Regions from separate parts of the Microbispora hainanensis genome, predicted to be linked through region 4. Evidence: riboswitches for the same ligand, from Rfam matches in the RefSeq annotation. Region 4 holds a riboswitch; each other region holds the start of a gene.
What was found. Region 4 has a riboswitch for cyclic di-AMP ahead of OHB01_RS00115 (coiled-coil domain-containing protein). Riboswitches for the same ligand answer to the same signal wherever they lie in the genome.
Positions count from the first base shown of each region.

Region 1 (5,229 bases), 3.8 Mb from region 4:
CCGCTGCGGCGCGCCATTCGCGGGCCGGCATCGCGTAGACCAGCTCGTCGCTCCAGGCCCCGGCGAAGCGTGTGAACACCGCCGAAAGCGTACGGACGGGAATCGGGCCGTCCGCGAAGGGGTTGTGCGTCGCCGGGTCCCGGCCCCGGCGGACGTCGTGACAGATCATGAACGCGACATGGTCACGGTGTGACGGCCGTACCCTTAAAAGAAGACAGGAACATGGGAGTGTCTCGCAGATCTTGCCGTGGGAGGGCGGTCCGGTGGGCGCGCCGTGAGGCTCACGCCTCGGGGACGCCGGATATCGGGACGTTCTCGCATTCGGGGGCGACAGCACCGCGAGGCGCCGCCGGGGCGACCCCAGTGGGCAGAAGATCTGTAGGACACGGCCGAGGAGCGACGAGATGAGTTCAGCCGGAGAAGGCCTGTCTCGTCCGTTGCCCGAGCAGGTCCGTTTACACGTGGTGGAGGTCGCCGCGCAGGTGCTGGGCTCGATGCCCGCCGCGGCCGTGCCGCCGCCGTTGCGCAACATCGCCAGGTTCGACCCGCGCAAGCGCGCCCGTCTTGGCAGCGCGCCGATCGCGGCCCAGCTGGAAAACGACAAGGAGTTCCGCGAGCGGGTGGCCGAGGCGGTGGAGACCGCCTGGCCCGAGCTGGTGGGGAGCCTGGCCGAGGGCACGGTGCCCCCGGCGGCCGAGCCGGTGCTGGTCGCGGCGGCGGCCTACCTGACCCGCCCGCCCGGCTGGCCGGACCTGGTCGAGCAGGCGCGGACCGACCTTGAGCAGGCCGCCGCCGCGGGCACCCAGCGGGAGCAGGCGGAGACGCGGCTGCGCGAGCAGCTCGCGGCGCAGCGTGCCTCCGCCAAGGAGGAGATCGACCGGGTGCGCGAGCAGCTCAAGGCCGCCCGCGCGGAGAACTCCGACCTGCGGCGCAAGCTGCACGACGCCCGCGAGCGGGTCAAGGCCGCCGAGACCAGGGCGGCCGAGCTGGAGGCCGAGACGGCCGAGGCGCGTGCCAGGGCTGCCAGCGCCAACGGCGCGGCCGAGACCGAGCTGCGCCGGCTCAAGGAGCGCCTGGCGGACGCCGAGCGCCAGCTCGAGGCCAGCCGCAGGGCCGCCCGCGAGGGCCGCAGCATCGAGGACGCCCGGGTGCGGGTGCTGCTTGACGCGCTCCAGGACGCCGCCTCCGGGCTGCGCAAGGAGCTCGGCCTGCCCACGACGATCAGCAGGCCGGCCGACTACGTGAACGCGGTGGTGCCCGGCGAGCCGGGCGTGACGGCCGTCCCCGCGCGGGCGCTGGCCAACGACGACCCGCAGCTTCTCGACCAGCTCCTGGCCATCCCTCACCTGCATCTGATCGTCGACGGTTACAACGTGACCAAGACCGGTTATCCGTCGCTGACCCTCGCCGACCAGCGAGCCCGGCTGCTGACCGGGCTCGGCGGGCTCGCCGTGCAGACGCGGGCGGAGGTGACGTGCGTGTTCGACGGCGCCGAGCTGAACGGGCCCGTCCAGGTGTCCGCGCCGCGCGGGGTGCGGGTGATGTTCAGCGCGCCCGGGGAGATCGCCGACGACCTCATCCGCACGCTGGTGCGGGCGGAGCCGCCGGGGCGGGCCATCGCGGTCGTCTCCTCCGACCGGGAGGTGGCCGAGTCGGTGCGCCGCATGGGCGCCCGGCCGGTGCCCTCGATCCTGCTGCTGCGCCGTCTCGGCCGCGGTTGACGCGTCCCGCGCACGCCCCGGACCTGCGACGTCACAGTATGTGACGACTGCCGCGAATACCTGCGAATAGGTTGAAGCTTCAAGATCGCCTAGATAGAGTCGCGCCGCAGGTTTCGTCGATCAAAGAGGTTTATCCTCAAGGGGGCTCAGTGCGAGGGCGTGTGCCGGTGGCCGCCGGTCTGGCCGCCGTGGTCCTGCTCACTCCGATGACGGGCGCGCAGGCGGATCCGAAGCCCACTGTCGCGCAGGTGAAAGCGAAGCTGAGCAAGCTCAACGCGCAGGCCGACCAGCTCGTGGACCGTTATAACGCGGCCAACGAGAAGTGGAAGAAGGCCCGGCAGAAGTACCTCACGATCAACGAGGACTACAAGAAGCAGAACGCCCGGGTCGAGGAGTTACGCTCCGGGCTGGTCTCGATGGCCGTCAGCAGCTACCAGGTCGGCGACATGGGGTCGTGGGGCGGCGTCTTCTACAGCTCCAACCCCGACGCCATGCTCAGCGGTCTCGCCACGCTCAACCACATGTCGGCCGAGCGGGCCGGGCGGCTCAAGGCGTACGAGGGCGCCATCAAGGACCTCAAGAACCGCCGCAACCAGAGCAAGCAGGTCTACAAGGAGGCCGCCGACGTCAAGGACGAGCTGGCGGACGAGAAGGAGAAGGTCGACAAGCTCGTCCGGGAGCAGATGAAGCTGCTGCGCTCGCTCGGGACGTTCAACCCCGGCAACCCCAACAGCGCCGGCGTCGTCTACAACGGGCCGGCGTCCGGCAACGCGCTGGCCGCCCTCCAGTTCGCCTACAAGCAGATCGGCAAGCCCTACCGCTACGGGGGCACCGGACCGGGCGCCTGGGACTGCTCCGGGCTCGTGCAGGCCGCGTGGGCGGCGGCGGGCGTCCGGCTGCCCCGGACGAGCTACGAGCAGTGGGCCTGGGGCGCGAGCCGCCGGGTCTCGCTCGACGACCTCCAGCCGGGCGACCTGCTCTGGCACGCCGGATACGGGCACGTCGGCATCTACGCCGGCGACGGGAAGGTCGTTCATGCCCCGCAGACCGGCGATGTTGTGAAAGTCGTCACACTCGCCGAGTATCACGCGATCGGAGCCGTGCGCCCCTGACGGTCCCGCCGTCTCCGTGACGATCTGTGACTGACGCGGCAAATGTGACCCCATCGGCGCTTGTTGTGCAAATTGTGGGCAGGGTCACATTTGGCGCATTCGCGGTGTGGGTAAGCTGCGATTTCTTCTCCGCGGCCTTCGTTATGCGATCTTTATCCGGCCGGAGCGCTTTGCCGAACGCCGCGAGTCCTGGGTAGCTTCTGGGCCGCGGCGAGCACGCCTCGCCGCCGTGCGTCCCGGTCCGGCCGGCCGGTCGCAGTCATCCAGCGGCATCGGCGTCCTTCATCACCCTCCCCCCGTGGGATCCCCCCGACGCCGATGGCCAGCCGAGTCCGTGCAGTCAGGAGGCACGGAGCCGGGGAACCACCGACCTTCACGCGAAGGTCCGGGGTGAATCGGCGCATCGCGCGCCGTAGGGCGACTTCCCCGCCCGAACCCGTCAGCTAACCCGGTAGGCGTGAGCGGAAGACCCGAGGAGAGATCCTGTCTACCACCCCCAGTCTGTCCCGTCTTGCCCGAATTGCCGTTAGTGGTGCCGCGTTGACGGCATCCGTAGGTGTCGCTGGAGCACATCCGGCGGCGGCAGCCGGCACGGCGGCCGACCCGGCGGCCGACCCGGCGACGGTCACGGTCGTCACGACGGCCACGGCGACGAAGACGGCCACCAAGACGGCCACGAAGACGGGCGCCGAGGAGAGCGCGAAGACCGCCGCCCGCAACGCCGCCGCGAAGAAGCGGACCAAGAGGCACACCGCCAAGCGGAAGATCAGCAGGGCCTCGCTCCAGCGGGCCAGGGCCCGGCGCGCGGTGAAGGCCGCCGAGAAGCAGATCGGCGACCCCTACCGCTACGGAGCCACGGGACCGGGCGCGTTCGACTGCTCGGGCCTGGTCCAGTACGCCTGGCGCAAGGCCGGCGTACGGCTGCCGCGCACGACGTGGTCCATCCGCAGCGCGGTCAGGAAGAAGGTGTCCTGGGGGCACTTCGAGCCCGGTGACCTCATCTTCACCAGCGGCGGCGGCCACGTCGGCATGTACGTCGGGCACAACAGGATGATCCACGCCCCGCACAGCGGCACGCGGGTCAGGATCGACAAGCTGGACGCCTACCGGAGGAGCACCTTCGTGGGTGCCGTCCGGCCGGGCGTCTGACGGGCACCGGTCACCAAGCCCCCTCGACCGGCGCCGTCCTTACGGCCCCGTCCACCTCGCCGAGGTGGGCGGGGCCGTGACATGCGCTGGCTACCATGCACGGCGTGACTGTCACGAGCGGCGTGCCCGCGTGCGCGCCGGGCGTGCGTGCCGGAGCCGGCCGGAGCCGGCCCGGACCCGCCGGGGCCACTCCCCGCCGGATCGCGGCCGTGGCCGTCGCGCTGGCCGCGCTGCTGGCCGGGCCCGCCGCCGCGGCGCCGCCCGACCCGCTGCGCGCCCTGCGGCTCGACGCCCGCGCCGCCGTACGCGAGCATCCCGGCATGTGGACCGGTGCCTCGGTCGCCCGCGGCGAGCGCGCCGTCGTCGTCGGGTCGCCCCGGCCGCTGGTCGCCGAGATCGCCGCGCTGGCCGGCCGCGCGGGCAGTACGGTCACGAGGGTCTGGGGCGGGCTCGGCGGCGCGGTGGTCCTGGTGCCGCGCACCGAGGAGCAGGCCGCCGTGCTGGCCGCGCCGGCGAAGGTGGACGGCCTGGCGGCCGTCGCCACCGGCGACCGGGTGATCGTGCAGCCGGCCGCGTTCGCCCGCCTGTCCGCGACCGGCCGCCTGGTCGTCATGACCCACGAGCTGACGCACGTCGCGACCGCCGGCCGCCGCACGGTGCCGATGTGGCTCATGGAGGGCTTCGCCGACTACGTGGGCTACCTGGACAGCGGGCTGCCGGTCCGTACGGTCGCCGCCGAGCTGGCCGCCGACGTCGCGGCCGGGAGGGCGGCGCTCGGCGGCCTGCCGGGGCCCGCCGACTTCGCCGCCAGGCCCGCCCAGGCGTACGAGGAGGCGTGGCTCGCCTGCCGCTACATCGCGGCCCGGTTCGGCGAGCCGAGGCTGGTCGCCCTCTATCGCGCCGCGCTGCGCGAGGAGATCGGCGCCGCCCTGCGGGAGGAGCTCGGGCTGACCGCCGGCGACCTGACCCGCGCCTGGCGGTCGTGGTCGCGCGAGCAGCTCGCCCGGACCTGATCGTCCGACCGCGACGACCCGGCCGGGACTGCGACAATGCGTTCTCGGGCGGCGCGGGGGGACCGCGTGATCACGCCGGCAGCGGGGGTGAGGATGACGAAGCGGACGCTGATCGTCACGAACGACTTCCCGCCCAGACCGGGCGGCATCCAGGCGTTCGTGCACGGCCTCGCCGTGCGCAGGCCGCCCGGCTCCGTGGTCGTGTACGCCCCGCGCTGGAAGGGGTGTGAGGAG
Region 1 is NZ_CP108086.1:5,024,073-5,029,301, forward strand. Features, by position in the region: gene OHB01_RS23505 (NYN domain-containing protein) at 405-1,721, shown strand; gene OHB01_RS23510 (C40 family peptidase) at 1,871-2,833, shown strand; cyclic di-AMP (ydaO/yuaA leader) riboswitch at 3,148-3,302, shown strand; gene OHB01_RS23515 (C40 family peptidase) at 3,374-3,982, shown strand; gene OHB01_RS23520 (hypothetical protein) at 4,087-4,995, shown strand; gene OHB01_RS23525 (glycosyltransferase family 4 protein) at 5,089-5,229, shown strand, end outside.
Region 1: it holds a riboswitch for cyclic di-AMP, as region 4 does, so the genes downstream of both, OHB01_RS23515 (C40 family peptidase) here and OHB01_RS00115 (coiled-coil domain-containing protein) in region 4, are expected to answer to the same signal.

Region 2 (5,229 bases), 2.9 Mb from region 4:
GCGCGCGACGTCGTCGGTGATGATGCGGATCGACACGAAGTCCATGGTGATCTCCCTGGTTCCCGGGTTGTTCGTCCCGGGAACACTAGGGCGGATACCGGACAGAAACCGCCCAGTATTGTCACTAGATTGTGTGACGTGGCCCGACCGACTCATCGCGTTCTCACGCTGCTGGAGCTCCTGCAGTCGGGCGGCACGCGGACGATGGCCGAGCTCGCCGACCGGCTCGGCGTCGACGAGCGCACCGTGCGGCGATATGTGGACCACCTGATCGACCTCGATGTGCCCGTCGAGTCGGTGCGCGGCCGATACGGCGGCTATCGCCTCGCCCCCGGATATCGCATGCCCCCGCTCATGCTGAGCGACGACGAGGCGCTCGCCGTGCTGCTCGGCCTGGTCGCCGGTCGCCGCGCGGGGCTGACGACGGCGGCGGGCACGGCGAGCGAGACGGCGGCGGCCAAGATCCGGCGCGTTCTGCCCGAGCGGCTCGCCCGCCGGCTCGACACCGTGCTCGAATCCCTCGCCTTCACGGCCCCGCCCGGCGAGTCCGCCGTTCCCGAGACCGCCGTGTTGCTCTGCGTCGCCGACGCGGTGCGCCATCACCGGCCGATCTCGATCAGGTATACCGCCGCCGATGGTCGGCGCAGCGAGCGCACGCTGCATCCGTACGGGCTCGTCGCCCATTCGGGCCGGTGGTACGTCACGGGCGCGGATCCGGAGATCGGCGAGGACCGGACCTTCCGGCTGGATCGCATCGCGGACGCGAGGACGCTGCCCGGCTCGTTCGAGCCGCCCGCCGGGTTCGATCCGGCGCAGCACGTCCTGGCCGGATTCGCCACGGCTCGATATCGGTACGACGTGGTGCTGCGGATCCAGGGGACGGTCGAGCAGATCCGCGCCCGGCTTCCCGCCGCCGTCGCGACCCTGGCGGATTCCGGGGACGAGGGCTGGCTCCGGGTCGAGGTGCGCGCGGAGCGGCTCGACTGGCTGCCTCCGGTGCTCGCCTCACTCGACCGGCCGTTCGTCATCGAGCGGCCGGACGAGCTGCGCGACCGTGTCGCGGCGCTCGCGGACCGGCTCGCGGCTTCCGCCCGCAGGACCGCAGAGTGACTGCGGGCGGGTGACTGCGGGCGGGTGACTGCGGGCGGGTGACTGCGGGCTAAGCGCTGGTCGCCGGCGAACCGGCCGCGTGCAGATGGCGGTCGATCGCGGCGAAGGTGGCCGCCGGCTGTTCGATGTGCGGCAGGTGACCGGCCTCCGGGATCACCTCCAGCCGGCCGTTGGCGAAGGCGCCGGCGTAGGCGGCGCCGTAAGCCGGGGTGACGATCCGGTCGCTCTCCCCCCACACCAGGAGCGTGGGCACGTCGACGTGCCGCAACCGGCGGAGCAGTTTGGGATCGTGCATGTAGGGGTCGCCCGCCAGCGTGCGCATGGTGGCCATGTCGGCCGCCCGGGCTGCGAGCTGGTCGGCGGGGACGCCGGCCGGGTCGACGTAGAAGCGCTGCGAGTCGTGCCAGGCGTATTCGGCCACGCCGCGCGCGTCCAGGGCGAAGAAGTCGCGGATCGGCTCGCCGGGGACGTCCACGCCCACGGCGTCGACCAGCACCAGCCCGGTGATGATCCCCCGCCGTGTCGCGTACGGCCATCTCGGCGGCGGTCCAGCCGCCGAGGGAGGAGCCGGCGACGAGAACGTCGCGCAACCCCAGGCGATGCAGGCAGTGCAGGTAGGCGAGGGCGAGGTCGTCGATGCCGGTGAGCCACGGGGGACGGTCGGTGCCGTTCCAGCCGGGATGCACGGGCGTCAGGGTGTGTGCCGTCCGGGAGAGGTGCCCGGCGAGCCCGGCGACCGTGGCGGGGCCGCCGCCGCCGTGCAGGATCAGGGCCGGTCTGCCGGTGCCGGCCTCCGACATGGTGAGGGACAGGTCGCGATCTGCAACAACTCGGGCGGGCGGTCAAACACGTCCAATATAGGCAGCACCGGGCCCTGGAGAGCGGGCTGTCGGCGATCGGCGCGACGCTCGCCCAGTGGGACGCCCTCCGGGCGATCAGCCGTACCCCCGGGGCGTCGGCCCGGGAGCTGGCCGCGGCGACGTTCCAGACCGAGCAGGCCTTCGGCACCCTCGCCGGGCGGCTCGTGGCCCAGGGATGGATCGAACGCAGGCCCGGGCACGGCAGGCGCATCGAGCACCATCTCACCCCTTCCGGCGAGCGGGTCCTGGAAGCCGGGCGCAAGGTCGCCGACGAGGTGCTCGCCAGGTGCTACACCGCCCTGCCGGACGCGGACCGCGCGACCCTGCTGGCCCTGCTCCGGCGCCTCGTCGTGGAGGACGCGTAGCCTCCGGCCACGCCCTCGGCGGAGATGCGCTGCGCGGCGGCGCGTCTCCACCGAGGGCGTCCCGGGTCAGACGCCGGGGCGTACGGCGGTGAGGAAGCTGCCCCTCCAATAGGCGTTGAGCCTGTCGACACTGACCACCGCGCCGCTGTGGGGGGCGCTGATCACCTTCCTGTGCCCGAGATACATGCCCACGTGGCCGCCGCCACTGGTGAAGATGAGGTCGCCGGGCTTGAGGTGCGACAGCGAGACCCTCTTCTTGGCGTGCCTGAGCATCGCCCACGTCGTACGCGGGAGCTTGACGCCGGCCTTGCGCCAGGCGAACTGGACCAGCCCGGAGCAGTCGAACGCTCCTGGGCCCGTGGCGCCCCACACGTACGGGTCGCCGAGCTGCTTCTTCGCCACCTTGATGGCGCGCTCGGCCTTCTCCTGCTGGAGAGCCGCCTTGGTGAGCTTCCTCGTGGCGGAGTTCTCGGCCACGGGCGCGGGATGCAGGGGGGTGGTCGTTGTGGGGGGCACGGGCGGGATGACCGCCGAGGTGAGGGCCGGGGCGGGGGCGGGGGCCGGGGGTGGGGATGTCACCGTCGCGGACGCGGCGGCTGCGGGGAGTGCGCTCAATGCTCCGGCCGACGCGGTGAGCGCCGCGCTACCGATCGTGACGCAGGCGATGCGGAGCAGAGTGGTGGAGTTGGTGGACAGGAGGATCTCTCCCTTTGGTCTTCCGCTTGCGCCTACCGGGTTAGCTGACGGATTCGGGCAGGGAAGATCGCCCTACGGCGCCGGCGCGCCGATTCACCCCAGACCTTCGTCGAAGGTCGATTGGTTCCCCGGCTCCGAGCCTCCTAGCTGCTCGGATTCGGCATCACCGGCGCCCAGGGGGGCGGAGAGGCGGGGCGACGGCGACTGTGGATGGTCGAACCCGGCGGGGCCGGGTTCGTAACGACGAGGTCACGTGGACCCCGCCGATGGGCAAGGAAACTACCAAGAGCCCCATATCTCCGCAAAGAGCGTCAAAAGGATAAGGAGCGCATAAAAGGGATCAAATGCGCGAAGTTGCAGGTCAGAGTGCATCTGCGGAAGAGATGTGGCGCTGGTCACACTCGTCCCATCGCGGGCCTGACCTGCGGAGGAAGGCGAGTAAGCCCTGGCGGCGGCGTACATCCTGACCCTGGCGGCCTTCGGCCCCTCGGCTGCCCGCCTGTGGTCCGGAGGGCGTTGATCGTCGCTTGCGCCGCCCGGCTGCCGCCCTGCACGAGCGGGCGTGACCTGCCGGATGGCTAGTTCGTACGCCAGAAGGCGCCGTTGGCGGAGGGGTCGTCGGGGTCGCCCTGCGGCGCGGTGAACCCGGCGCCCCACAGCGTCGTCGTCCCGGGCCTGCGCGCGATCGAGAACAGGGCGGCGTCGGTGCCGGCCTTCCGGGGGATCGGGGTGCTCCGCCACGTCGAACCCGTGACATGCCACAGGGTGGAGTTCCAGTCGCTCTGCACGATCCACACGCCGCCCGCGCCGTCGGGCTCCACCTCCGTGTACGGCTGGGCGTTGACGGCGCCGACCGAGGCGGTCCACGAGCGGCCGTTCCAGTGCATGACCAGGGGGCGGTCGTAGATCTTGTCGTCGCCCTGGTCGTCGGCGCCCTCCCAGCTCACGCCGCCGACGGCCCACACGTTGCGGGGGCCGAGGACGGCGATGTCGGTGAGCACCGCGGCGGCGTCGCGAGCGGGCAGTTTGATCGCGGGGGTGGGCACCAGCGCCCAGGACTTCCCGTTCCACCGCATGATCGCGGGACGGGTGCCCTTGGCCCCCGCCGCCCAGACGTCACCGGCCTTGTACGCGTCGACGGCGGCGGCGTGGGCCGGCAGCGGGACGCTCCGCCACGACGACCCGTTCCAGTGCCTGGCCGAGGCCGAGGAGTCGGCGACCGCCCAGACGTCCTTCGCGCCCGTGCCGTCGGCGTCCGTCGTGGAGAAGCCGCTGCCGAGCGAGAAGGTGGTCCATGTCCGGCCGTTCCACCGGCTCGCCTTCCCCGGGCCGAAGACCCACACGTTCTTGTCCGAGCCGGCGGTCACGGCCGTCAGCTCGTACGACGGGCTGCCGGGGAGCACCTTCCACGATCGGCCGTCGAACCGCTCGACCAGGCCCCGCCGCGTGCCGTTCACGACCCGGTGACCGGCCGCCCACACCGACCCGTTGCCGAGGACCGTCACGTCGTCGAGCACGTCGTCCCCGGGCAGGGTGTTCACCTTGGCCAGCCGCCACGTGGGCGCGGTCTCCCCGGCCTGGCCGCCCTGGTGGGCCGCTCCCGAGGCCGCCGCGGCCGGCAGGAACGCCAGCCCGATCGCCGATATGCCCGAGACGAGTACGGTGCGCACGATGCTTCCCCTTCCGCTCACCAGTACGACGTTTGACCGAGGAGAGTCGTTCACACGTCGCGGAAGGGCCGGAGTCACTTCTTCTCCGTCCACGGCTCGTACGCGTCGTCCCCGGGGAGCACCCAGATCTTCGTGTCGGGCCTGACCAGGCTCCGCACCCGCGTCACCGCGCCGGTCGTCTTCGAGACCCGGTAGACCGTCACTCCGGTTTCGGTCTTCGACCGGACGACCAGGTGTCCCGCCTTGTCGAAGTCGAGGTCGTCGATCCGCCGCCCGCGCGGGAGCCGTACGGTCACGGTGCGGCTCGCCTTGCCGGTGCGCAGGTCGACCAGGCGCAGCGTGCGCGACTTCGGCCACGAGCCGACCGGCTCCGCCGCCGTGACGTGGTCGTTCGCCAGGGCCGTCGCCCACAGCCGCGTCTTCGACCGCAGGCGGGTGCGCAGCCCCCGGTCGAACACCGTCATCCGGCCGTCTTCCCCTTGCATCAGCAGCCGCGCGCCGTCCGGGCTGAATCCCGCGAAGTTCCAG
Region 2 is NZ_CP108086.1:2,935,685-2,940,913, forward strand. Features, by position in the region: gene OHB01_RS13785 (VOC family protein) at 1-45, opposite strand, end outside; gene OHB01_RS13790 (YafY family protein) at 139-1,110, shown strand; gene OHB01_RS13795 (alpha/beta hydrolase) at 1,160-1,792, opposite strand; gene OHB01_RS13800 (MarR family winged helix-turn-helix transcriptional regulator) at 2,006-2,335, shown strand; gene OHB01_RS13805 (C40 family peptidase) at 2,402-2,851, opposite strand; cyclic di-AMP (ydaO/yuaA leader) riboswitch at 3,046-3,204, opposite strand; gene OHB01_RS13810 (hypothetical protein) at 3,610-4,701, opposite strand; gene OHB01_RS13815 (hypothetical protein) at 4,776-5,229, opposite strand, start outside.
Region 2: it holds a riboswitch for cyclic di-AMP, as region 4 does, so the genes downstream of both, OHB01_RS13805 (C40 family peptidase) here and OHB01_RS00115 (coiled-coil domain-containing protein) in region 4, are expected to answer to the same signal.

Region 3 (5,229 bases), 1.0 Mb from region 4:
GTCTTGATGTAGGTGGTGTAGACGAACTCGGGGTTGCTCATCGGCTCCTGCTCCAATGCGTTCTTGAGATCGGCGAGAGCACGGGCCCGCTCGCGGTCGAACCTGCTCATCCAGCGGTCCGCGATGGCGTTGATGGGCACGGCGTTGAGGTAGTGCAGCTTCTCCCGGCCACGCCACACCGTGGTCACGAGGTTCGCCGCCTCCAGCACCGCCAGGTGCTTGCTGACCGACTGCCGCGCCATGTCCAGCCCCGCGCACAGTTCGCGCAGCGTCTGGCCGTTGCGGGCGTTCAGGCTGTCCAGCAACCTGCGGCGGCTGGCGTCGGCCAGCGCCTTGAACACTTCGTCCATCTTCCCCATCCCGGACATGCAGCCCTTTGGCTGCATGAACGATAGGCAGCCGTACGGCTGCATGTCAACCTCGCCCGATGATCAGGGACAGGAGCGCAACGCTCCACAAATGGGGGTGAATAGGGCAACAGACCGGTGGTCGATATGTATGTCGCGCCCCGGAATCAGTCCGTCATTACTCTCCTCCGTCATTTATGTCGCCGCCACTTTCGGATCGACACAAGGCGTTACCAACCGTGTATGCACACGTCATTGGTAAGACCACGGCGGTCTTTTACGGTGAGGTTCCCGCCGGCCCGTGGAGGAGTTCCGGATCGACGGCACGACAAGGAGGGGATTTCTCATGAAGACACGGAAATTCCGATTAGCGGCGGCAGCGGTCTCGGTGACCGCGGTCCTCGGGGCGGTGGTCCCGTCCGGCCCGGCGGCCGGCGCACAGTCCGCCCTGCGGATCTATCGTGGCACCGCCACCGTGGTGGTCGACGTCTACGACTACTGCGGAGGTCCCCTCTGGGGCGAGCACCGGTTCGTCGGCACCAGCCGATACAAGGCGGCCGCGAAATTCGTCACCGGTCCACGCAAGTCCGCCGCGGGCAGGGTCGAACGCAACCCCTTCTACTGGGAGTTCTATGTGGGCGACATCGGAGCGCTCGGATCCTTCCAGTTCGGCTCCGCCCACGTTGTCACCGCGTCGGCCCGCGATCTCGGCGGTAACGTACGCGACCCGAAACTCCTGCTGGGCTACTGGGTCACCAGCCGATCGGGCACCTCCTGGTCCGGCAAGCTGGTCGACAGCCACCGCGCCGAAGGGGCCACGTTCAACCATTTCTACGGCGAGAAGACCATCGTCCCCTGCCGCGATCTCGGCACGTCTCGTTTCCTCTACGCCGTCAACGCCGGGGCCACGGTCTCGGGCCGGGTGAGCTCGGGGAGCGCGGCGTTCACCATCCGCGGCTCGACCTACGGCGACAACTACCGGTTCAGGATCACGTTCAACGGCTGACGGGAACGTTCCACGGGTACGACAGGAGGACCAGGTTCGCCACACGGTTCGTGCGGCGACGGCGCACCGGGGGTGGCGCCGCCGCCGGCACCGCGGGCGGGGCGGCGCCGGTCCTCGACCAGCCGCCGGGACGTACGGAGGTGTTGGCCGATGAACGGACGTGTCCTGCCGGTCGCCCTGCTGACAGCCGGTCTGCTGGCCGGCACGGGCGGCGCGTACGGCACCGCCGCCTCGGCCGCGACGCCTTCCTCACCCGGTGTGCCCACCGCGCCCAGCGACCCGACGCCGACGCCGACGCCGCCGCCGACAACGCCGCCGACAACGACGGCCGACCACAACGACCAGGACGTCATGTTCGCCCGGATGATGATCCCCCATCATCAGCAGGCGGTGGAGATGGGGCGACTGGCCGAAGACCGGGCGGCGGACGCCCGGGTCGCGCGGCTCGCCCGGCGGATCGAGGCCGCGCAGGCTCCCGAGATCCGGACGATGAGCGGCTGGCTCACGACCTGGGGCGAACAGGTGCCCGGGGAGAGCCCGGCGCCGACGCATCACGCCATGCCCGGGATGATGTCCCCCGAGGACATGCGGCGTCTCGAAGGGCTGTCCGGACGGGACTTCGACCGGGCCTTCCTCACGATGATGATCCGGCACCACGAAGGCGCCGTCACCATGGCGCGCGACGAGCTGAGCGGCGGAAGCTACGAGCCGGCGCGTAGGCTGGCGGAGTCGATCATCTCCAGCCAGTCGGCCGAGATCAAGGAGATGAAGAGCATGCTGAGCGGCCTGCCTGGTTGACCTGCCGGGTCAGCATGCCGGGTCAGGGCACCGTGACGGCCCGGACCGGCGCCGTGCTCGCCGTGGCAGTCGCCACGGCGGAAGCGGCGAGCACGGCGCCGTCGAACACGTCGCCGTCGAACACGTCGCCGACGAGCGTGGCGCCGTCGAGTATGGCGTTCGAAGCCCTGGCCGTTTCGGACCGGCCGGAGGTTCCCCTGATCGGGCCGGAGATCGCCAGGGCCGGGCCGGAGATCGCCAGGGCCGGGCCGGAGGTCCCAAGGCCCGGGCTGGAGTCCCTATGAGCGGCGGGAGATCCGGAAGGGGGAGGTCACCCGCGCTTGCGGTGCCGTCCGTCGGACGACGCCGCCGCGGTCTTGACCCGTATCCCGGTCACGGCGGTGGAGACCACCGCGAACAGCAGACCGGCCGACAGGACGGCGTCGCCCGGCGAGCACACGATGTCGAGCGGCTTCCCCTGCGTGGCCGCCATGTTCCTGGTGGCGGGCGCAGCGGCGCTCTGGACGCTCGCGTTCACGGCCGCCATGGGCTGGATCGTCACCGGCGTCTTCGGCGTCACCTTGACCTTGCGCGGCAGGCCGTACCCGACGATCGTGCTCGTGTCGCGGACCTTGCGCTTCAGCCACACGCCGTCGACGTTGCCCTCGATCGTGTGGACCTTCCGGCCGACGACCTTCTCGACGATGCCGACGTGGTCGATGTCGCGGATCTTCTTGGACCCTGACCAGGCGAAGAAGACCACGGCGCCCGGCTCGGGCTTGTCGCTCCAGGCGTGGTGCTTCTCGAACCACTTGGCGTGCCGCGTGGTCAGCGCGAACTCGCCGACATGGTCCTGCACCCCGGCCCGGTCGGCCGCCCAGGAGACGAACATGTCGCACCACGGGGCGGCCTTGAAGTCGGGGTCCTTGGCGACGTTTTCGGCGTACCACTCGCCGAACTTGGTGTGTTTCCCGGCTCGTTCGCGGTAGCCCAGCTCGGGGCGTACGGCGTCGAGCAGCTGTCGAGCTATCGGATCGGTGGAAATCGGGGGCTCCTCATGGCGCGCTTCGAGACATGACGAACCGGCCCGCGGGCGTGCGGCATGACGGCATGACCGTCCGGGGACACGCCACGGCGGGGCGGAATCAGAAACGGGAGATGTGGCAGCCCGTCACGGGCGCGCCATCACCCCGGAAGCCTGGAGACGTTCCAGGGCGGGCAGGTGGTCCGGCGACACGACGCGGACCGGGTGGGCAGGTGGAGCCGACACTCCACGCTCTCCTCTCCTTGGCCGCCTACCGGGTTAGCTGACGGGTTCGGGCCAGGAGTAGCCCTACCGGATGGTCCGGATTCACCCCAAGAGACGTGGGTCCCCGGTTCCCGGGATCGATGACTTCCGGGATTCGGCGGTCGCCGGTCGTCCTCGGGTTGAGGACCGCTCACCGGCGAGACACACGGGAAGCTTAGTAGATAACAAGTAAGACACGGCCAAATGGCCTGTAAAGGGGATCATCCCGGCTGTCGCCGTTCCCTGCTTCCGCAGGTCCTCACGGTCGCGGGCCGCCCGCGGTGAGATGCGCCACACCACGCCGTACGGCGCGGCTCTGCCAGCGCGGGTCTGCCGGCGCGGGGTCTGCCGGCGCGGCTCTGCCAGCGCGGGCCTGCTCGCGCGTGTCTGCCGGCGCGGGGTCTGCTGGGCCGAGTGCCGACGCGGTCGAGGGCTTCCGGCTGTCTTGGCGCTCCCCTCGCTCGCGTAGTCGCCGGGTCTGTCCGCGCGTCAGCCTGGGCCTGCCCTGCGCATCGCCCACGCTCCCGCCTCACGCCTCACGCCTCACGCCTCACGCCTCACGCCCGCAGCCTCCGGGGCCGGTCCGTGCGTCGCCCGGGCCGGCCTGTGGGTCCTCCACCGCCTGCCTCCCGCCTTACTCGTGTAGTCGTCGGGCTTGTCCGAGGCGGTGGTAGGTGAAGGCCCAGCGGTCTTCGCCTACTTGGCGGCGGGTGTAGCGCTCGGGGTGCTGGTAGCGGTCGCGGTTGTGGAACTGGCACGCCGGGCCCAGCAGCTTCAGATCCGTGAGCCCGCCGGTGCTCCAGTTGTCGGCGTGGTCGATCTGGCACATGGTCGCCGGCAGCGGGCAGCCGTCGACCCAGCACGTGGCATACCGGGCGAAGATGGCCCGCCGCTGGGCAGGAGTCGCCAGACGGACCTTGCGCCCCATGTCCAGCACCTGTCCCTCGGCGTTCATGACGATCCGCACCAGAGTCGAGGTCCGGGCGAGCCGATGCACGCTGGAGACGGGCAGCACCTGCCCGGTCGCCAGCAACAACCCCGGCGCGGTCCCCGGTGCCATCCCCAACGACGCACCCAGCAACGTGCCTGCCGACGCTCCCAACGCCGACCCCAAGAACGCCCCAGGCATCGCGCCCGCCGACGCACCCGGAGATCCCGGTGACCCACCTTGCGCCGCCCCCCGCGATGCCCCCTGTGCGGCTCCTTGCGATGCCTCCTGCGCCGTCTCCGGCGTCCCTCGCCCGGCTCCCGGTGCCGTTTCCGATGCCCATCCGGGTGGTGTCTCCCGCTCCGGTCCGGGCCCGCCGGGCGTCGCTCCCGACGGTCCCGATGTCCCCGACGCCTGCGTCGCACGCGAGCACCGCGCCTCGCCGCAGCACCGGCACGCGCCCTGGCCGTCGCACCGGCACGGGCTGTGGCCATGCCGGCAGTCCCCCGCAGGCCCAGGCCCGGCGTGGGTGTGACGTGCGGAGGCGTCCTCGGGCGGAGGGTCCGGCCACGCCGCCTCCGAAGGCGCCACCTCCGTAGGCGCTGCCTGCGAGTGCGCCGCCTGCGATGGCGGCGCATCCGAAGCCGTCGCGACCGAAGCCGTCGCGCCCGAAGGGGCTGTGTCCGAAGGTGCTGTGTCCGAAGGTGCTATGTCCGAAGAGACTGTGTCCGAAGGGGCAGCGTGCGAAGGCGCTGTGTGCCAATGCCCGCCACCATGAGCAGGCCATGCTGACACACCCCGCCGGACATGGGTTGCTCCAGACCGGGCCGCACCGCGATCCCACCCATCGCCCTTGGCGGGCGCGGTCTCGTCGCTCCCGGCA
Region 3 is NZ_CP108086.1:7,801,436-7,806,664, forward strand. Features, by position in the region: gene OHB01_RS35440 (ArsR/SmtB family transcription factor) at 1-350, opposite strand, end outside; gene OHB01_RS35445 (hypothetical protein) at 694-1,353, shown strand; gene OHB01_RS35450 (DUF305 domain-containing protein) at 1,504-2,151, shown strand; gene OHB01_RS35455 (CHAP domain-containing protein) at 2,462-3,175, opposite strand; cyclic di-AMP (ydaO/yuaA leader) riboswitch at 3,407-3,549, opposite strand; gene OHB01_RS35460 (DUF222 domain-containing protein) at 4,053-5,229, opposite strand, start outside.
Region 3: it holds a riboswitch for cyclic di-AMP, as region 4 does, so the genes downstream of both, OHB01_RS35455 (CHAP domain-containing protein) here and OHB01_RS00115 (coiled-coil domain-containing protein) in region 4, are expected to answer to the same signal.

Region 4 (5,229 bases):
TGAAGTAGATGCCGCCAAGATCCTCGCCGTTCAGCCGCCTCCGGAACCAGGCCCGCTCGACGTCGGCCATGTGCCGTACGAGGCCGAGCAGCGACATGCTGGAGGGCGGCACCGAGCGCAGCCGCAACTGCTCCTCGGTGAGGCCCCGGCACTTCACGGCGAGGGTGTCACGGTGCCAGTCCAGCCAGGCGCGCAGCATCTCGCGCTCTCCCGCGACGACGGGGGGATCGATACGTGTGTCGGTCATCCCGGCATCCTCCCCCGGACTCGGCGCGTAGTCACCCCGATTAGCGGGCGGAGGCACCCGGCGGTTCTGCCCGTCCCGGCACCCCCCTCCTGAGCGCGGTTCATGACGTAGCCGAAGGCCGGGCCGCACGCCGGGCCTGCGCCCGACGGGAGGCCGAACCCGGCCGTCTTGACTCGGATTCGGACAGGTAATTGATCAGACTTGTGTAATTGTGGCGAATGTGATCAAAATCAGTTCAGCCTTCAACTACTTGGTTGAAGCGTCACACCGTACGGATGAGGAGAGGCATGAAGCGCACCATCTCCGTTCTCACCGTCGCCGCCGGCGTTCTCGGCGTCACGCTCACCGGCGCCGGCCCCGCGCTCGCGGACACCTCCGCAGTGGACTGCTCCACGGGCGGGTACACCTACGTCGTCAACAAATACGTCCCCACCAACGTCGAGTCGCCGGCGGTGGACAATCGCCTCTACAACATCGCCGGTCCGACGGCGTACACGCACGAGGTCTGCCTCGACATCCCCGACAACGAGACGTTCACGATCGAGGTCCGGATCGGGCCCACGGGGTCACAGCAGGTCATCGTGGACGACCGGCCCGGGGACAAGATCTTCCGCTTCTCGCCCGGCACCAACACCTTCTGGCAGGTCTACGGCACGCTGACCGGGCCCGGCAGCACCTACCTCTACTACACCTGGCACGAGAAGCAGATCCCGGCCTGACCCGGAGCGGGCCGGCCGCCTCGCTCGCCGAGGTGGCCGGCCCACCCCGCGAGTGCCCTGGCAGGTCAGTACATCGAGATGTGTACGTGGTCGTAGTGGTTGGCGGTGATTCCGCCGCGGTCGGACATGAGCCGCCAGCCGGGACGGCCGAGGTTGTAGATGCGCTGCTGCCAGATCACGTACATGACGCCGAGCTTGGGGCCGTTCTTGATGGCCCAGTCGGCCAGGCTGTCGCCGAGCGCCTTCATCTCGGGGGAGGGCATGGCGCCGCCCGAGCTCATCATGAAGTCGCAGGCGCGCCCGAGAGGATGCTCGCCGCTGTTCTCCGCCCGGTAGCAGCCCACCGGGAACCGCAGGCTGAAGTGGTTTTCGACCTCGGTGCGCATGAACCTCATCCGGGGCGTGATGTTGTCGGCACCGCTGGGCAGCTCCGGTGCCCACGACCCACCCGGGAGCTTTCCCGGCGCGATCGGGATCAGCGCGTCGAGCTTGTCCTTGATCTCGTCGATGAGGTCCTCGGCGTCCTTGCGCTGTACGGCGACCGCCTCGGCCTGCGCCTTCAGTTGCGCGGTCAGCGTCTTGGCGGCGTCCGCGGCCTGCTGCCGGGCGTCGCGCACCCGGTCGAAGTGCGCGAGCCGGGCGGCCTGTTCCTCTTTGAGCTGGTAGTTGAGCGCGGCGGTGTTCATGTCGGGCAGCGCCATCGCGCTTTCGGTCTGGTAGCGCAGCCCGGCCATCTGCCGTACGGCGTCGCTGGCGGCCTGGTAGTCGGCCTGGGCCCTGGCCAGCCGGTCGCGAGCCGCCTTCTCCTCCTCACGGGCCTTGGCGAGGGCGACACGCTTGGCGTTGTAGTCGGCGATCAGCCGGTTGACCTTCTGCCGCAGGTCCGACAGCTCCTTCTTGAGCTGTTTCTCCGTCGGTTTGGGCTCGGCGACGCCCGGCGCCGCCGTACCGAACACGAGGACGGCGGAGGCGAGCACGCCGACAGCCAGGGGGAATGCGCGGGGCAGAGCCCACTCCTCTCCATCTGCCGACCGGGTTAGCTGACGGGTTCGGGCTGGAGGAGCCCGGGCAGGCGACTGCCTTGACCCCAGGTGCGTGATTGGGTCCCCGGTTCCCGGGCGGGGCGCCCGGGATTAGGCGTACCGGTTGTGACGGCCGGTGTCAGGGATACTAGTGGTAAAGAAACCGTCGCTGCCACCAAAGCCGCAATCAATCGGAGATCAGGCCGTTATCGCCTCGCGAAGCATCCGGGCGGCCTCCTCGGGCAGCACGTCGTTGACGAACGCGCCCATGGCCGACTCCGATCCGGCCAGATACTTGAGCTTGTTGGGCGCCCGCCGGATCGTGAAAAGCTGCAGGTGAAGGTAGGCGAGGTCGCGCCGGTAGGTGACAGGAGCCTGGTGCCAGGCCGCGACGTACGGCATGACGACGCCGAACAGCCCGTCCAGGCGGCGCAGCACCTCGATGTAGAGCGGCGCGAACGCGGCTCGCTCCTCCGGCGACAGCGCCGGGATGTCGGGCACCTGGCGGTGCGGGTAGACGTGCACCTCGAACGGGTAGCGCGCGGCGGCGGGCACGAAGGCCGTCCAGTGCTCGTTGGCGGCCACCACCCGGGGGCCCTTCCGCTCGGCGGCCAGGACATCCGCGAACAGGTTGCCGCCCTGATGACGGGCGGCGGCGTTCAGCATCTGCCGGGTGCGCGGCGTGACGTACGGATAGGCGTAGATCTGCCCGTGCGGGTGCGGCAGCGTGATGCCGATCTCGGCGCCGCGGTTCTCGAAGCAGAAGACCTGCTCCACGCCGGGCAGCGAGGACAGCTCGGCCGTACGGTCGGCCCACGCCTCGACGACCAGCTCGGCCTGCTCGTCGCTCAGCGAGCTGAACGACGCGTTGTGGTCGGAGGTGAAGCAGACGACCTCGCAGCGCCCGATCCCCGGACGCACCTCGCTCAGCCCGCCCACCTGCTCGTACGAGCCCGTGTTGAAGCTGAACGACGGGAAGCGGTTCTCGAACACCGCCACCTCGTACGGCGAGGGGATCTCCGAGCCGGGATGACCCGGGCAGAGCGGGCACTCCTCCGCCGACGGCAGGTGTGTGCGTGTCTGGCGATGCCGGGCGACGGCCACCCACTCGTCCATCAGGGGGTCGTAGCGCAGCTCGGAGGCGAGCGGGCGCGGCGGCAGGTCCCTGGTGTCGATGGCGCTGTGGTCGGCGTCGTCGCGCCGGTCGAAGTAGATCAGCTCACGGCCGTCGGCGAGATGGGTGATGGTGCGCTTCACAGAGCGGTCTCCAGCTTCACGGTGCGATCTCCGGCTTTCACGGTGCGGTGTCCCGGGTCGGAGCGGGCTTACAAGGGGGTCGGTGCGGGTTTGCGAAAGGGGGACACGGCGGGCGCGCGGAGGCCGGGGGATGCACCGGGTTTACTACAGGCGTCGGAGGACGTGCGGCGGGCCGGCGTCACAGCGCGGTCTCCAGCTCGGTCTCCCCGGACGGATCGACGAGGAGGAGCTCGCCGGCGTGCTCCGACAGCGCGTCGCGTGCCTCCTCCGGCAGGCCGACGTCGCTCACGACCACGCCGGCCTCGTCGAGGGCGGCGATCGTGCTGAAGCCGATCGTCCCCCACTTGGTGTGGTCGGCCAGGACCACGAGCTGCTGGGCGGCCGCGATGAGGGCGCGGTCGGTCTCCGCCTCCAGCAGGTTGGGCGTGGTGTAACCGGCCCGGACGCTCATGCCGTGCACGCCCAGCATGAGCGTGTCGACGTTCAGGGAGCGGACGGCCGCCACGGCCACCGGGCCGACCAGCGCGTCGGAGGGCGTGCGCACGCCTCCCACCAGCACCACGGTCTGGTCGGGCCGTCCCGCGCGGTGGAAGACGTCGGCCACCTGCACCGAGTTGGTGATCACGGTCAGCTCGGGCACGTCCACCAGATGGTGGGCCAGTGTCCAGGTCGTGGTGCCGGCCGAGAGCGCTACGGAGCTGCCCGGCCGCACGAGCAGGGCGGCCCTGCGGGCGATGGCCTCCTTCTCGGCCTGCTGCCGCACCGACTTGGCCGCGAAGCCCGGCTCCTCCGTCGAGCCCGTGCCGGTGGCGGTCGCCCCGCCGTGCACCTTGACGATCAGGCCGCGTTCCGCGAGGACCTCCAGGTCGCGGCGGATCGTCATGTCCGAGACCCCGAGGTCGCGTACGAGCTGCGCGACGCGCACCCCGCCGGTCCTGCGTACCCTCTCAAGGATCGCCTGCTGCCGTTGCTGGGCCAGCATCCACCACTCCTCTACAGATTCAAACAAATTATGCCTCACGAACGTGGAGACATGTTGAGTTGGGGTACGCCTCTTGCCGCCCGTGGTCCCAGGGAGGACAGTGGGCGAAAGCCGTACTCGACGGAAGGCGGTCGTCATGGGCAGACGCGCACGCAAGTCGAAGGCACGCAAGAAGAAGAAGGCCAACCACGGCAAGCGGCCCACCGGCCGATAGGCACTCTTTAGGGGTTCCTGCCCCAGGCGGCGAGCAGGTGGGTCTGCTGGTCGGCGTCGGCCGGGACGCCCTGCTCGTCCCCGAACACTCCCGCCTCGCGGTAGTCCTCCCGTGCTTTCTCGAACCACTCCGAGCATGAGGCGACGAGCTCGGGGTCGAGCCGTTCCGGCCCGCCGATGGCACGTGCCAGATCCCAGGTGTGGATCAGCGCGTCCGCGAACAGCTCGGTGATGTACTCCTCGCCCAGCACGTCGCCGAAGGACAGGTGGGCTACGCTGGTCAGGGCGCCCTCGGCGTACACCGCCTGGACCGCTCCCTGCGCGGACGCCTCGAACGCCTTGACCGGGTCGTCGCCGAGCACGTCGCCCTCGAAGGCGTCCCCCACCTCGGCGACCGTACGGCCGGACAGCAACTCGGGGGCCCACAGGTTCTCGGCCACGACGTGGTTGACGAGCCCCCGGACGTCCCAGTCGACACAGGGGGTCGGCAGCTCCCACTGCCCGCGGCGGACGAGATGGAGACGGGCCCCGAAGCCATCCAGCGCCCTGCGGTACGCGTCACGGATGTCGATCATGTCCCCTCCTCGCCACGAACTCCCGATTCGAACGTAACTCTTCTCAACGATCAGTCATACACGCTCGACAGGGAGGGAACGCCCGGGTCAAGGGAGGTGCTGCTCCACCCAGACGATCTTTCCGTACGGAGTGGGCCGGGTGCCCCACCGGTACGCGAACCGCTTGATGAGCTGCAGACCGCGGCCGGTGTCCTCGTCGGGGGTGGCCGTGCGC
Region 4 is NZ_CP108086.1:22,256-27,484, reverse strand. Features, by position in the region: gene OHB01_RS00125 (DinB family protein) at 1-247, opposite strand, end outside; gene OHB01_RS00120 (hypothetical protein) at 535-966, shown strand; gene OHB01_RS00115 (coiled-coil domain-containing protein) at 1,032-1,943, opposite strand; cyclic di-AMP (ydaO/yuaA leader) riboswitch at 1,978-2,116, opposite strand; gene galT (galactose-1-phosphate uridylyltransferase) at 2,187-3,245, opposite strand; gene OHB01_RS00105 (DeoR/GlpR family DNA-binding transcription regulator) at 3,424-4,227, opposite strand; gene OHB01_RS39790 (50S ribosomal protein bL37) at 4,364-4,441, shown strand; gene OHB01_RS00100 (TIGR03086 family metal-binding protein) at 4,449-5,015, opposite strand; gene OHB01_RS00095 (ATP-binding SpoIIE family protein phosphatase) at 5,103-5,229, opposite strand, start outside.